2 regions of the Enterococcus sp. AZ128 genome follow, and region 2 is predicted to be linked to the other one. Evidence: a T-box and tRNA genes for the amino acid it is inferred to sense, from the RefSeq annotation. Region 2 holds a T-box; the other holds one or more tRNA genes.
The links. A T-box is a leader RNA that pairs with one kind of tRNA and senses whether it is charged. The one in region 2 lies ahead of serS (serine--tRNA ligase), so its partner is inferred to be a tRNA-Ser.
Positions count from the first base shown of each region.

Region 1: it has a tRNA-Ser gene. The T-box ahead of serS (serine--tRNA ligase) is inferred to sense a tRNA for this amino acid. The anticodon was not compared.

Region 1 is NZ_JBIORZ010000001.1:905,124-912,911, forward strand. Features, by position in the region: gene IGI38_RS04495 (ABC transporter permease subunit) at 1-622, shown strand, start outside; gene IGI38_RS04500 (glycerophosphodiester phosphodiesterase family protein) at 681-2,255, opposite strand; gene IGI38_RS04505 (TVP38/TMEM64 family protein) at 2,447-3,046, opposite strand; gene IGI38_RS04510 (threonine/serine exporter family protein) at 3,235-3,684, opposite strand; gene IGI38_RS04515 (threonine/serine exporter family protein) at 3,712-4,464, opposite strand; gene IGI38_RS04520 (TetR/AcrR family transcriptional regulator) at 4,858-5,430, shown strand; tRNA gene IGI38_RS04525 (tRNA-Ser) at 5,472-5,559, shown strand; gene IGI38_RS04530 (hypothetical protein) at 5,733-5,960, shown strand; gene IGI38_RS04535 (hypothetical protein) at 6,298-6,681, shown strand; gene IGI38_RS04540 (DUF2922 family protein) at 6,736-7,371, shown strand; gene IGI38_RS04545 (hypothetical protein) at 7,588-7,788, shown strand, end outside.
Region 2 is NZ_JBIORZ010000003.1:476,492-484,279, forward strand. Features, by position in the region: gene IGI38_RS21115 (DUF4811 domain-containing protein) at 1-284, opposite strand, end outside; gene IGI38_RS21120 (MDR family MFS transporter) at 281-1,744, opposite strand; gene IGI38_RS21125 (MerR family transcriptional regulator) at 1,889-2,371, shown strand; gene guaB (IMP dehydrogenase) at 2,467-3,951, shown strand; gene serS (serine--tRNA ligase) at 4,084-5,364, opposite strand; T-box leader at 5,411-5,619, opposite strand; gene IGI38_RS21140 (sensor histidine kinase) at 5,651-6,832, opposite strand; gene IGI38_RS21145 (response regulator) at 6,822-7,511, opposite strand.

The sequences.
Region 1 (7,788 bases), on a different contig from region 2:
TCGTATTTTACCGGATTTTCAGAATTTGGACCAGGAACAATTGATCCACGATTTATTGTCTTTAATGGTCAATAATGTCATCCCAATTTTCTTTTTGATCATTCCAATTATGACGGCTAGTGTCATGGCCGCTAGCTCATTTGTAGGGGAAAAGGAGAAACGAACGCTTGAGACTTTGTTCTATTCTCCACTATCAATTCGAGAGATCTTTCAAGCGAAAGTCTATGCCTCGTTCTTTATTGCTATCTTAGTGACTTACGTGTCATTTATTTTGACTGTGATCGTAGTGGAAACAGAGGTGTATATTTTTGAAGGAATCCTACTACCGCTGAGCATCAATTGGTTATGGGTGATGCTATTGATCGTGCCGTCGATTACGATCATCTCGATCGTTCTGATCGTTAAAGGTTCCGCAAAGTCTACAACGATTGAAGAATCACAGCAAAAGGCGGCGTTTCTGATTTTGCCGTTGGCATTGCTGCTTGTCGGTCAGTTTACTGGTATTTTGGTATTCGGCGGCTGGGTCGTGATTTCTATTGGAATTATCCTGTTGCTGGTGGCGCTCCTCTTGCTACGGTATTCCATGTCAGGCTTTACTTATGAACGGCTATTAGATCGCTAACGAACAAAAAAGCTCGTAACAATGTCCCAAGAATGGAGATTGTTACGAGCTTTTCTCTTTAATCAAATTGTAAAATGCTGGCGGTCTGAGTTTTTATATCATCTGCTTGATTGGAGATGACACTCATATCATCAGACAGGATGCCGTTGACTTGTTGGAAACGGAATACGGCGGCCTGTTGTTTGGAGTTGATCGGCCAAGCGTAAATATCTTGTTTCTGATGCTGCAGAACTTGAATCAAGTCACCATAGGCTGTGCGCGATTCGATATTGACAAAATCCAGTGAAGTTCTGGGGCTGCCTAACAAATCCAGCGGTAAGATATACCCGACTTTCATTGTGGGAAAAAGTTTCTTCATACGATTGGCTGTGTCAAGATCCATACTTTGCAGTTGGTGATTAGCGAGTTGATTCTTCAAAGGAAGAAGTTCTTGAACGATCGTCTTTTTAGTTTTAGCAGTGACCTTTAGTTCGATCAGTAATTTTTGGTTCAATTGATTCGCAGCTGCTAAATAATCATCAAATAATGGAATCTTACTGGTATAGCCATTTTCCTTTAAGGTAAGGTTTTTCAGTTCATTCCAGGTGATTTCATCGACGCGCAAATTTTTATCAGCAAGGGCATTCAGGTCCTCATCATGTATCACGACCAATTGGTGATCGGCTGTTTCTTGTACGTCCATTTCAATCAGGTCGGGTTTCCAAGTGTTACTCGTTTTTTTCAAGACATCGATCGAATTTTGGACACCGTTGTGATTAGAGACACCGCGATGGGAAATAGTTAAGGGTGTATTTGACCGTTGTACTTGAAAGGAATGAGCGAAGTGCAGTGAATAGAGACCTAGGCAAACGATCACCATCAAACCTAGCCAAATAATAGTGCCCTTTGTTTTTGATTCGCTGGTATCATTAAGGGGCTCTTTATCAGGTGCTGCTAAATAAAGGAAAAACAACGCCCATAAACTATTTTGTACTACACGATAAAGAACCAATAGGATCACTGCAGTGCTCTGTCTAGATAATAACTGAGTGGTCCAAATGAAGCCGAATTTGATGAATAGACTTACGAGCAAAAAGAGGACCGGAATCAGAAAAAAGATCACGAGTTGTTTAGGAAAACTTTTTTTCGTCTTCTGCCAGCTGAATTTCAGACTGGTTTTAAAGCTTTCGTTTTGATTGAGGTATTTAGGGACTAAGATGCTCCGGTAAAGAAAATAGAGTACGATCAAGTATAATACTATGACTACCGGCAAGATTTTCCAGCGATACAGAAATAGGAAAGAAAGCATCTTAGTTGGAAGCGGCTGCCAAACCAGCAGCATTTGATAAAACCGAAAGAAAAAAATGGGTGATAAAATCAGCCAAAAAGCAAAACTGACAAATACAGCCTTCAAAGAAAAATTTTGAAAGGCTTTTTCGTTTGCTTGAATCTGGCTAAAGAGAATTCCATAAAGAAAGATCAAAGCCAAGAATAAACATAGGTAAAGCGGATGGTAAAGATTATTTAAGAAGCTTTGCCGTAGAAATAAAAAGAGTCCCTCCGTTAAAAAAGGGAGACCGAAGGCAAGCAGCAAAAAATTATATAAAGAAAACGTGCTGAAAAAATGCGTGACTCGGTGTCGAAAGTAGTCCATAGTTCCTCCTGTGGTTCTATATCTAAAGGAGAGTCGTTTTTCAAGAAGAAGACGCTCTGCTGATTCGGTGTAAGATAACGTTTTTCATTAATCATTATCTGTTTAGTTTGTAAATATTCTGTGAATTTTTAACGTGCATTTTTTGAAGGTTTGCATTGATCTTCGCTAAACAAAAAAAATCCACTAACGAATTAGTGGACGAGTAAACTAGATAATAAACTACCACCTTGTAGTAACGCCAAGCTATACAAGAAAATCGAAGCTGGCTTAGCTAAAAAGATGATCGCGCTATATTTCTTAAAGGACATGTTCGTTAAGCTAGCCATTAAACACAGAGCATCATCTGGTGCCACAGGTAGGAAAATAGCTAAGGTGAACATTTTATCAAAACGTGATTGATCTTCAAGCCAGTGACTATACTTTTGATATACTTTATCACTAACAAGATGCATAATCAAGGGCTTGCCGTAGTGCCGCCCCATCAAGAAAAGAATCAGTGAGCCAATCACGATACCGACATAATTATAAACAAATCCCCAGTAAGGACCGAAAATCAAAACTCCGGCTGCGAGGCTGATCCCTCCTGGAATAATGGGAATGACTACTTGGATAATTTGAATCAATACAAAAATGAGCGGTCCGGCGATGGGTGATTGCCCGACGAGTTGCTGCAATGACCCCATATCATTAAATACTCCTAAGTGATAGAAGTAAATTGTCAAACTAACGGTTATAGCGATACCCATCAACGAAATAATATTTAATAATCTTCTAGATTGAACAACACTCATTGGATTCAGCTCCTTTGTCTTTCTAAACTGAAGTATATAGGATTAATTCACAAAATGCATAGGTCTGAGGTTGTAATTTGTAAATTTCCTGCGAAACTTAAAATATTTTTAGATATTTAATGGTCGCGCTTACAATGTTAGCCTGAAGACAAAGAAAAACAGGAATAAAATTCCTGTTTACGAACGGTCTATTTTACTTGGAAATTTGAACGTGTTCTTTTTAAAGCTCGTTCGATCAAATTCGTGAACATAAATCCGATCGCGATGGCGCCTGCAGTCACTAAGACCGTGACAACCTTTTCCATGGACTCAGTAAATTGCTGGTTCATCATGTGGCGAACCGCCATGTATGCCGGACCGCCAGGAACTAAAGGAACTAGGCTAGGTACGTTAAAAACAATCACCGGCATATGCATTGTCTTTGAGAAAAGAATACTGATAAGCCCGATCATTAAGGCTCCCAAAAAGTTCGAGATACCGATATTTTGATGGAAATAGGTTTGCAAGATCCAAAAGGTCATCCAACCGGCAGCGCCAGTTAATCCGCAAGCTAAAAATGCCCGTCGAGGAATGTTAGTGATGACACTGAAAGCGATCGTGCTAAACATGCTGAATAAAAAGTTGACTATAAAATTCATGACGACCTCCAAAAATGATGACTTATACTAAAAGAAATTAAAAGCAACTATGATCCCGCCGCCGATCGCACCGGCGATAAACAAAGCCTCGGTCCCGCGAGCAACACCACTGATCAAATGCCCTGCCATAATATCACGAAAGGCGTTAGTGATGGCCAGGCCAGGGACTAACGGCATGATCGACCCAATGATCAAACTATTGACATCACGAGCGACAGACGATGAAACGGCTAATAAAGCCAGACAACCGATGATCAGCGCCGCCACAAAGTCATTTAGAAATTTCATATGCAACGTATTCCCAAAAAAGGTATGAACGGCAAAGCCGATCATGCCGATGATGAACGTTGGAATAAAGTCGAACCATGTACCATTCAAGATGATCATCAAGGTACTACTGACAATCCCTGCGCAGATGATCTTCCATAAATAAGGAAAGTCCGGCGTCGCATCGTCAACTTCTTCCAAATACAGATAAAAATCTGGTAAAGAAAGTTCGCCGTCAGCAAATTGTCGCGATCCCTGATTAACCGCCGTTACTTTTTCGAGATTGATCGACTGCGGTGTGATTTGAATCACTTGGCTGCTTTGTTCAGAGGGAAAGCCTACGATCAGCCCTGTAGCCGTCACATACGTTTGTATATCATCAAGCCCTGCATTGATAGCGATTCGTTTCATTGTATCTTCCACTCGATAGACCTCTGAGCCGGACTCCATCATGATTTTTCCGGCTTTCAAACAAGTATTCAAAACGAGTTGCGCATAATTTTGCTGTTCCATCAAGTTAACCACCTTTTTCTATTTCTATACTATAGTAGTGAAAATAAATAAATTAAACAAGAAAAAGAATAAGGATTGTCACTGAACCTCAGAGAAAGTATAATAAAGTAACAGCAGAATATTTTTCGGGGGACTTTGATTCTACGTTAAAGAAACAGAAAGACCCTCAAATGTATAACGGCTCTTTTGTTTTTTAATGAAATTAGTTGAAAATTCAAAAAACAATAAAACGGTTCCACTCCCTTTATAAGAAAAAAATTGAGGATATAGGCTCTATTTCGAAAAAAAAATCTGTAAATTTAGATAACATCTTACATAAGGGTTGCAAAACTAATCAGTTTTTGATTAAAATAAAATGACGGTAAAAATAATAACATTCTGGGAGGAATCAAAATGAGAAGAAAAGTTTACACAAAAGACCAGATTCTGAAGGCTGCCTATGAAGTTGTCGAAAATGAAGGTTTTTCTGGATTTACAGCACGAAACATTGCCAAAAAAATGGGAATCAGTACGCAACCGATTTATTTAGAATTTAAAAATATGAGTGATCTTAAAAACACCTTGCTAGATGAAATCTGCAATCACCTATATTACGATATTTTCCCAGAAGTTCGCACAGGTGATACGATCATCGATTTAGGCTTGAGCTACGTTTATTTTGCGAAAGAGCAAAGCAATCTTTACAATGCGTTATACGTTCAAGAGTATGGCGGCGGGAAAAAGATGCACGACTTTTCTTACAATTACTTCCATCAATTAATTGTGGAGCATCCTAAGTACAAAAACTTATCTGAAAAAAGAATCAATGCGTTGCATGTAGGGACATGGATCTGTGTAACTGGGATCGCGACATTGATGTCTTCAGGGATCATCGAGCCGACTCAAGATGAGATCGTTCATTTGATGAACCGTACAATCACGAATATTTTGGAAGAAGAAGATACTTCCGTATTAGATACATTATAAAATCTTGACATTTAAACGAAAAAAGGTAAGATAAATGGTGCGGAAGGTTGGCAGAGTGGTAATGCACCGGACTCGAAATCCGGCGAGCCGCAGTAATGTGGTGCACGGGTTCAAATCCCGTACCTTCCTTACCATTATAGGGGCTATAAACATGGATGCAGAGTAATCTGCTGATGTTTATAGCCTTTTTTACATTTAGAGCAAGCCTATTTTGTTCAAAACAAGTTCTTTAAGGTCTTACCAGAACGTTTTATCGCTGTTTTTGCTATAATGATCAGAGAAAGTATAAGGAGTGGATAAGGATGGAAGAGACTGTATTCTTTAACTTAGGTAATGCGATCGCCGCTAAACGAGATCCGAAAGAATTGATCAAGGAAGCACAGATCGTCAAGGACAATCGTGATCCGCTTGGAAAATTGGTAATTGTGGAAGGCGAAGGCAAAGAATCGCTTATTTTGTTTGATTTGGCCGATCAAGAAGAACCTTCAGAAAAAACTGAGCCCTTCAAAGTCAAAAAAATAATTGAATAATTGTGAAATCCTTCGTTGATTGAACGGAGGATTTTTTATTGAGCTACCTGGTTGAAAATCGTCAATTAAACAGAAAAAGTAAAGCTATTTTTTGTTTATTTGCTGTTTTTTTAAAGTAGATAAAAATTATTTTATGTTTATTCAGGCTTTATTAACAAAGAACAATTACTATTGTTTAATTATTTTAAAAAAGCTGAACTAGAATTTTTGAATCCGCTGGTTTATGTTTGTTTTGTGGTGTTGCGAGGATGGGTTAAAAAAGAATTCTGTTTCGTGTTTTTCAGGGTCGGTAAAACACAATTTTATATAGAAATTATTTTAAAGAGGAGAGACATTTATGGAAGAGTATGGGTTAAGCCGTCAGCAAATCTTTTCATTAAAGCGCAAGACTTTAGAAAAGAGAATAAAAAATTTCTATCGAGAAACAAATGACGGCAATAGCGCGATCGAAATGTTGGTAGCGCTTCAAGTGCGAGAAGAACTCTGTCAAGAGGATTTTTCATTTATGTTGGCCGAATTGGTCCACTACATTTTTCTAAAAACCAGATCTAATTCAACGCTACGTCGTTTTTATACTTTCTTTGCGGAATATTTCGAGAAGAAAGAATGGCGTCTGCTGCAGATCAAACTATTTCCAGCGAAAACTTATATAGCTGAAAAGCTTAAATCATTATATACGCAATTTATTAAAGAGCCTTTGGCAGGATTAGTCGGTTCGTGACGATGATCGGCAACTGTGAAATGACAAGAGTAGGAATATGAAGGGACTGAAAAAATGACTACATTGGATGCAGAATTTGAGAAGAGCAACGGAAGAAAACATCATTTACGCTTGAAGGATGTTGATACAAGTAAAACTGGAGATCAGATCAGAGCTTCCTTAGAGAAAATGACAAAATTGAGTCTGTTTGAGAAAAATGGGGTCGGTCTATTCAAAAAAGTAAAGCATGCTAAATTCATTAACAAGATTGAGACGGCGATTTATGATCGAGCGGATGAAATAAATGAGCAGAATTCTGTTGAACCGATAGCACCAGTACAAGAGAACATAATTTCCCAAATAGAAGAACCCGCGGAAATACCAACAGACATTGAAAAGGTTCAGATACCAGAAGATTTATCGATTGAGGAAGAAAGACCTGAGCCAGGTTTATTAATCCAAAGAATCAAATTTCCAAAGAGCATCAATCCGTTAGAGCTGAATGAGAGCCAAGCATTGGATGTGATTGCAGCCTGCATGTCAGATAGGTATACATTGGCGAATATTCAAATTGATGATCGAGAAAGCCCTGTAACGCTCATTTTGACTGAGAAATTGAAGTCAGGCGAGCCTGAAATCCCTGAAATTACAGCTTCTTCACCTAGAAAGAAACGCAAACGATTGATAAATCGTATCAGAAAGCGGGAGTAGCCGACAGATCCGTCATATTGAGACGAATCAACGAGGGAATATTCTCACTTGAAATGCAGCTGGTGAATCAATGGCCTATTTGTTATGGAGTGGATTGTCCTTTGGCTTTTGAAACCTACTATTTAAGATTCTGAAAATTTAATTAGGCGAGACATATTAGTCGACTCTCAAACATTTTTTCTATAAGCTTAAGAAAAAAGATTTGAGGGAAAAGCTATGATTGAATTAGCGGTTGAAATACATGAGACGCTAACAAAAGTCCAATTTGAAGAGCAAGGTGCGATGGTGATTTATCGCGAATTTAAAAAGCTGCCGAAATTTACTGATGAGAGCTTATTGCTGTATTTCAAAGGGCGTGAAGCACAGGCGATTGATTATGGGCAGAAAATTAATAAAAAAATGTTGCAGGAAGCGGAT
Region 2 (7,788 bases):
TCATTGGTTTTATATAAATAGATCTTCTCCGTTCCATTACCGAGCGGTTGATAAAGCAGCATATTTATATTCTTACTACCAGATGTAGAAGTCAGAGTCTGAGTGGTAGTCTCGGTGAACTTTTTCATACCAAAATGATAATGATCATTAGCGATAATGAAACCTAAACTAACTAGGAAGATTGTCGCGAATAATATTGAAAAAATTGTTTGCCATGTCTTTTTTGCAAAAATATTTGTTAAAGCAAAAGCTAATACACTGATGATCGTTATAGCGAAAATCATTTTGCTATACCTCCCTCGACTTTTTTATCGGATTTCAAGAAGAAGGTGATGATGAAACCGATGATACCAAAGATTACAGCGGTAAAGAAAGCTGCATGATAACCAGACAAGGTAGCGTTAATTGCTTGATTTTTGTACGATAATGGTAAAGTTTTTAGTAAATGTGCTGCTGGCAAATTATCTTTTGTAACATTAGTCAACACACTGATCAATATAGCTGTTCCGATTGAGCTTGCAACTTGGCGGAAAGTATTATTTACCGCTGTTCCATGACTAATTAAATCCATTGGCAAAGCGTTCATCCCAGAAGTAGTAACAGGCATCATGACCATTGAGATACCAAACATTCGCATAGCATACAAGATAACAATCATAGCAATTGGTGTTTCAGATGTTAAGAATGCAAATGGCAGAGTAGCAGCTGTTAAGATTAGCATTCCACTGATCGCTAAACGTTTTGCTCCATATTTGTCAAAAATAGCTCCAGTAATAGGCATCATTAACCCCATAATCAAGGCTCCGGGTAATAACATTAATCCAGAATGGAAAGCTGATTCCCCACGAATATTTTGAATATATAAAGGAAGGACCATTTCGGCTCCTACCATCGCCATATTGACCACACCACTTAAAATAGCAGCAATTGTAAAGACAGACGACTTAAATACACGTAGTTCTAAAAAAGGGTGTTCCAAATGTAGCTGCCGCCATACAAATAGTCCGATTACTAATACTCCAATGATCAAAAAAACGATAACTTTAGTGCTATTCCACCCATCATTACCAACTGAAGAGAAGCCGTAAAGCAAACTTCCAAAACCAATTGTTGATAGTAGAGCTGACAGTATGTCAATGCGTGGATTAGATAATTGAATAACGCTTTTCATTAAAAAGGTAGCCAACACTAAAACTAAAATAACGATTGGGATTACCATGCCGAAAAGATCGCGCCAAGTATAATGATCAATGATCCAACCTGAAAGGGTGGGACCTAAAGCTGGAGCGAGTCCGATAACAATTCCTGCCATACCCATTGCAGATCCACGTTTTTCCGGCGGGAAGATCGAAAGCATGATGTTTTGAAGCAAGGGCATTGAAATACCGACACCAGCGGCTTGTATCAAACGTCCTATTAACAAAATTGAAAAGCTTGGAGCGACAAAGCAAGTAATTGTACCAATCAAAAAAATCGTCATTGCAGTTAGATACAATTTTTTTGAACTAAATTTATTAATCAGCCATGCGCTGATCGGAATCATAATCCCGTTTACTAGTAAGAAGCCAGTTGTTAGCCATTGAACACTGGAAGCAGATATATCGAAAGCTTTCATTAGTGTTGGAAAAGCTGTTGTTAACAATGTTTGGTTTAATACAGTACAAAATGTTCCTATCAATAGTACAACAACTAATAGGGTACGATTGTAGGGTTTTCCATAAATATCGATCGTATTACTGCTCACGATCTTACGCCTTCTCTCTTTTTGAAAATTTTCAGAAATAATAAATATTCGTTTGTTACTTTACTGCTAGTTGTATTTTTTGTCAACTTTCTTGACATAGTTGTTAACGAAAGTATAATTTTAGATTGAAGAGGAGGATATGTTGTGAAGAATAATACTGTTAAACAGCTCCTAGAAAGTGATGATTTATTAGTAGGTATCAGTGAATTAAGTAAGGTAACTGGTATTTCACCACGACAAATTCGTTATTGGGAACAAAGAGGCTACATTAATTCTACAGGTGAAAAAAGTGGCAATCGAAAATTCAAATTACCAATGGTGATCAAGGTTGAAATAATCAAACAGTTTTTAGACGAAGGATATACATTAACTTCAGCAGTTGTGAAGGCACAAGAACGGCAAGAAAATATTCACCAGGCTAAAATATTGCTGCGTGGGATTTTTAAAGGGATACAACAAGTTGGTGAGCGTTACACGATAATACATCTGGATGATTTTACAAATAAAGAAGGTTTTTATCTAATTCGTGACAACGATACAAATCAAGCAACTTATCAATTTATCAATGAAGATAGCGAGATAACTAATGGGTTCCTAAAAAAAAGCTTTGATACTTCAGAAAAATAAAGGTTATATGAGGATTTTCGCACAAGTTGTTGACTTCACTCGTTCATTCTGTTAGTTTTTTTAATAAAAATAATTCTGGGGAGTGGTAACGAACAATGTCTAATTGGGAAACGAAATTTGCAAAAAAGGGTCTAACTTTTGATGATGTTTTGTTGATACCGGCGGAGAGTCATGTATTGCCAAATGAAGTGGATATGAGTGTACAATTGGCGAAAAATATCAAACTAAATATTCCGTTAATGAGTGCAAGTATGGATACGGTGACCGATAGTAAAATGGCAATTGCTATGGCCCGACAAGGTGGGCTTGGTGTCATCCATAAAAATATGAGTGTTGCTGCCCAAGCAGATGAGGTTCGTAAAGTAAAACGTTCAGAAAGTGGTGTGATCATTGATCCGTTTTTCTTAACGCCTGAACATAAAGTACAAGATGCTGAAGATTTAATGAGCCGCTATCGTATTAGTGGTGTGCCAATCGTAGAAACTTTAGAAAACCGGAAATTGGTGGGTATCATCACGAATAGAGATATGCGCTTTGTAACAAATTATGACATCCCAATTCATGAGGTCATGACTAAAGACGGCTTAGTGACTGCACCAGTAGGTACTAAATTGCAAGATGCTGAGAAAACATTACAGAAACACAAAATTGAAAAATTACCGATTGTTGATGAAGAAGGACGCTTAAGCGGTCTGATAACAATCAAAGATATCGAAAAAGTCATCGAGTTCCCGAATGCAGCGAAAGATGAGCACGGTCGTTTATTAGTAGCGGCAGCAGTAGGTGTTACTAGTGATACTTTTGAGCGGGCAGAGGCTTTGTTAAAAGCTGGTGCTGATGGTATCGTAATTGATACAGCTCATGGACATAGTGCTGGCGTTTTACGGAAAATTCGTGAAATTCGCGAAACATTCCCTGAAGCCACTTTAATTGCAGGAAATATAGCTACAGCGGAAGGAGCAAAAGCTCTATATGATGCTGGCGTGGATGTAGTAAAAGTCGGTATCGGACCTGGATCGATTTGTACAACACGAGTTGTTGCTGGTGTAGGAGTTCCTCAATTGACTGCAATTTACGATGCAGCTTCTGTTGCGCGTCAATATGGTAAGGCCATTATTGCTGATGGGGGAATTAAATATTCTGGAGATATCGTAAAAGCTTTAGCAGCAGGCGGACACGCGGTTATGCTTGGTTCAATGCTGGCTGGAACAGATGAATCTCCTGGTGAATTTGAAATTTATCAAGGTCGTCGTTTCAAAACATATCGTGGAATGGGTTCTTTAGGTGCGATGGAAAAAGGTTCTAGTGATCGATATTTCCAAAGTGGTGTCAATGAAGCGAATAAATTAGTTCCTGAAGGCATTGAAGGACGTGTGGCCTACAAAGGGTCTGCAGCGGATATTATTTTCCAAATGATTGGTGGATTGAAAGCTGGAATGGGTTACGTTGGTGCAGGAGATTTAGGTCATTTAAGGGAAAATGCACAATTTGTTCAAATGAGCGGTAATGGTTTAAAAGAATCCCATCCTCATGACGTTCAAATTACTAAAGAGGCACCAAATTATTCAGTTGAACAATAAGAGTTTAATAACCTTAATAAAAAACAGCGACTTCGCAAAAGTGAAGTCGCTGTTTTTTTTAGTGTTACTTTCAGAATTAATAGGAATATTTGAAATAACAGTTGAAATTTTTTTCTAAGAAGGGACCGGCTATTATTTTTCTTTTTTAATGACTTTTACATTACCCATATACGGTACTAGAACTTCTGGGATTGTAACGGACCCATCCTCATTTTGATAGTTCTCTAGGATAGCGGTCACTGTTCGACCAACAGCCAGGCCAGAACCATTTAACGTATGTGCATATTGTACTTTGCCATCTTCATCACGATAACGTATCATAGCTCGACGTGCTTGGAAGTCTTCACAATTTGAACAAGAACTAATTTCACGATAAGTATTTTGGGCAGGCACCCATACTTCTAAGTCATAGGTTTTTGCAGCCGAGAATCCCATATCTCCAGTACACAATGTGATGACGCGATATGGTAAATTCAATTTTTGTAATAAAATTTCAGCATTTTGAGTCATTTTTTCTAGTTCATCATAAGAAGACACTTTGTCACTAAATTTTACCATTTCTACTTTATGGAATTGATGTAATCGTATTAAACCGCGAGTATCACGTCCGGCACTACCTGCTTCAGAACGAAAAGAAGGAGATAAGGCTGTGAAATAAATAGGTAAATCTTTCCAATCTAAGATTTCGTCAGCATAATAATTTGTTAATGGAACCTCTGCAGTTGGAATCAATGTTAAATCACGATCTTCCACTTGAAAAACATCTTCTTTAAATTTTGGAAATTGACCTGTACCAAACATTGCTTTGCTATTTACTAAATAAGGCGTAATCATTTCGGTGTAGCCTTGTTCATAAACATGTTCGTCTAACATAAAATTGTAAACAGCACGCTCTAATCGCGCACCTAAACCTTTGTAATAAACAAAACGACTTCCAGATACTTTTGCACCACGTTCGAAATCCAAGATATCTAAATCCTCAGCGACCTCCCAATGAGGTTTTGGTTCAAAAGAGAATTGATTAGGAGCGCTCCACCGACGAACCTCTACATTATCATCTTCGTCTTCACCAATTGGTACAGAATCATGTGGTAAGTTTGGTAAAGTTGTTGCAATATCTGTTAACTGCATATCAATCTCGTTTACTTGAGTATCAAAGTCTTTAATTGTTACTCCGACTTCTTTCATTTCTGCAATTTTGTTAGTAGCGTCATTTTTTTCGCGTTTCAATTTTGCAATTTCATTTGAAACATCATTCCGAATTTTTTTCAATTCTTCTGTTTTTACCAGTAGCTGTCGGCGTTGTTCATCCAGTTTTAAGAAACGTTTTAACACTTCTTCTTTTACTCCCCGGCTAGCTAATTTTTCATTTACTTCTGTAAAATTGTTTCGAATCGTTTTTACATCTAGCATTGTTTTTTTCCTCCTTTAAAATAAAAAAACACCGTTTCATCCCGTAAATAGGGACGAAACGGTGTTGAATTTCGCGGTACCACCCAAATTCAGCATATGCTGCACTTGAACGACGGATAACGACGTCACTCGGTTTCTCTTTCAAAAAACGCAGACTACGAAACTGGATTTCTACAAGTTGTTTTGTTGATTTACACCGACCATCAACTCTCTGAAAAAACATACTTATGTACTTGGTTTCCTGCATGTGTTATTGAGCTTAGTATAAGCAATCAAAATTTTAAAGTCAATGATTATCTGGAAAGGCCTTTACCTGATTTTTATAAAGAGGTAAATGAATAATGAACGAAGTCCAATCATCATTTGATTGAGCGTAAATATACCCACCGTGAAGATTAATAATATTTTGAGCAATTGCTAGGCCTAAGCCAGTACCGCTGATTTCTTGAGAGCGGGAACCGTCTACGCGATAAAAACGGTCGAATAATTGATCTAGAGCTTCTCTAGGAATGGGAGAGCCGTTGTTTTTAACGGTAACTACAGCTTCATTTTTCGCTTTTTCGATCTCAATAACAATCTTGTTGGCCTCGGTACCGTATTTTAGTGCATTGGTAATTAGGTTATTGAAGACGCGAACAAGCTTCTCTGTATCACCATCCATCACCAGTTGGCTTTCTCTTGTGTCAACTTGAATTTGAATATTCTTCTTTTTTGCTTCTAATTCAAAATCAGCGGCTAACTGTTCTAACAGCTGGACCATGTCAAAAGAAACATTATTGACCGGAACAGAAGGTTGTCGAACCTTAGAATATTCAAATAAATCTTCAACTAAGGACTTCATTTGCTTTGCCTTTTTGTATGCGATACTTGTATACTTAAGAATTTCATCAGCATTTTGATACTGACCGTCTTCAATCAAACCAAGGTATCCAATAATTGAGGTCAAGGGCGTGCGTATATCGTGACTGACATTTGTAATCAATTCATCTTTAGATTTTTCGATTTCTCTTTCATCTTCAATAGCCGCGACAGTACTGTCGACCAAACCATTAATGCTGTCTACAACTTTGCTAAGATCACCGCGTAATTCAAAAGGAATTCGATAATCGTAATTTCCGCTGGCAATGTAGTGCAGCTCATTAATTATATGGCGTAACTGCATTTGACGATATCGTCTGATTAGACGCCAAAAGACAATAAGTACATCAATGATGATGAAGAAAGGAATAACAAAATTGCGCCCGCTCCAAAAAATATCACTACCAAGGTTGTTAGCGAATATATCTTTTGAACGATATATTGCATCCGTTAAATCAGGCGAATTATTGAGCATCTGAGTAAAAAGTACCATAATCGCTACATTTAATAGAAGTAATAAGATTATAGTAACGATTCCTTCAGCTATTAACTCGCTAACTTCCTTTGAAGTAAGAGTAACTCTTTTTTTCTTTTCTAAATTATTTTGCATCAATCTTATAGCCTACACCCCAAACGGTTTGGATCACTTTTTCACCATCAGTCGCTTCTTCGATCTTATCACGTAAGTGGCTGACATGAACCATGACCGTTTTGGCAGATACAATACTTTCCTGTTTCCAAACCCGTTCAAAAATTTCATCGGCACTAAAAACACGATTTGGATGACTCGCTAGCAAATAAAGGATACCGAATTCTAAAGCGGTCAGTTGTATTTCTTTACCGTCGACTGTTTTCACTTCATGAGAATCTTTATTAATAATTAATGACTGAATCTCAAGAATATCTGGTTGGTCCTCTGCGATTTGCATCTTAGTGCGACGTAATAAAGATTTCACCCGTGCCATAACTTCTAAAGGGTTAAACGGTTTTGTCACGTAGTCATCTGCCCCAGCGACTAAGCCCTTAATCTTATCCATGTCAGTAGTTTTAGCTGTTAACATAATAATAGGAATTTGGGATTCCTTTCTCAATTCCTTAACAACTTGCATGCCATCCATTACTGGCATCATAATATCCAATAATAATAAATCGATATCATTTGTTGTACGTAATTTACTTAATGCCTCTTTACCATCGTATGCCTTAACGACTTCATAGCCTTCGTTATGCAAATAAATACTCAGTAGATCTACAATTTCTTTATCGTCATCTGCAACTAATACTTTCATTTAATGTTCCTCCGTCCATATAAATATTATTACTTCATCATTTTACCAAAGAAATGAAAAGAAGGCGAAAGGCAGTGATAGGAGTTAAGGAAAAATCAAAAATAGAATGACGAAAGTTTTTCTTTGAGAGCGCTCCGAAATGCGTCTTGCAACAGAAAAAAGCGAACAAAATGCTTCTTTCCGTAATTATTCATCGTGTTTGAAAAAAGTTAATCGAATCCTCTTTTTTTTGTTGACCCGGCGTTATAAAACTGTTATATTATTTTATGTTCTGAAA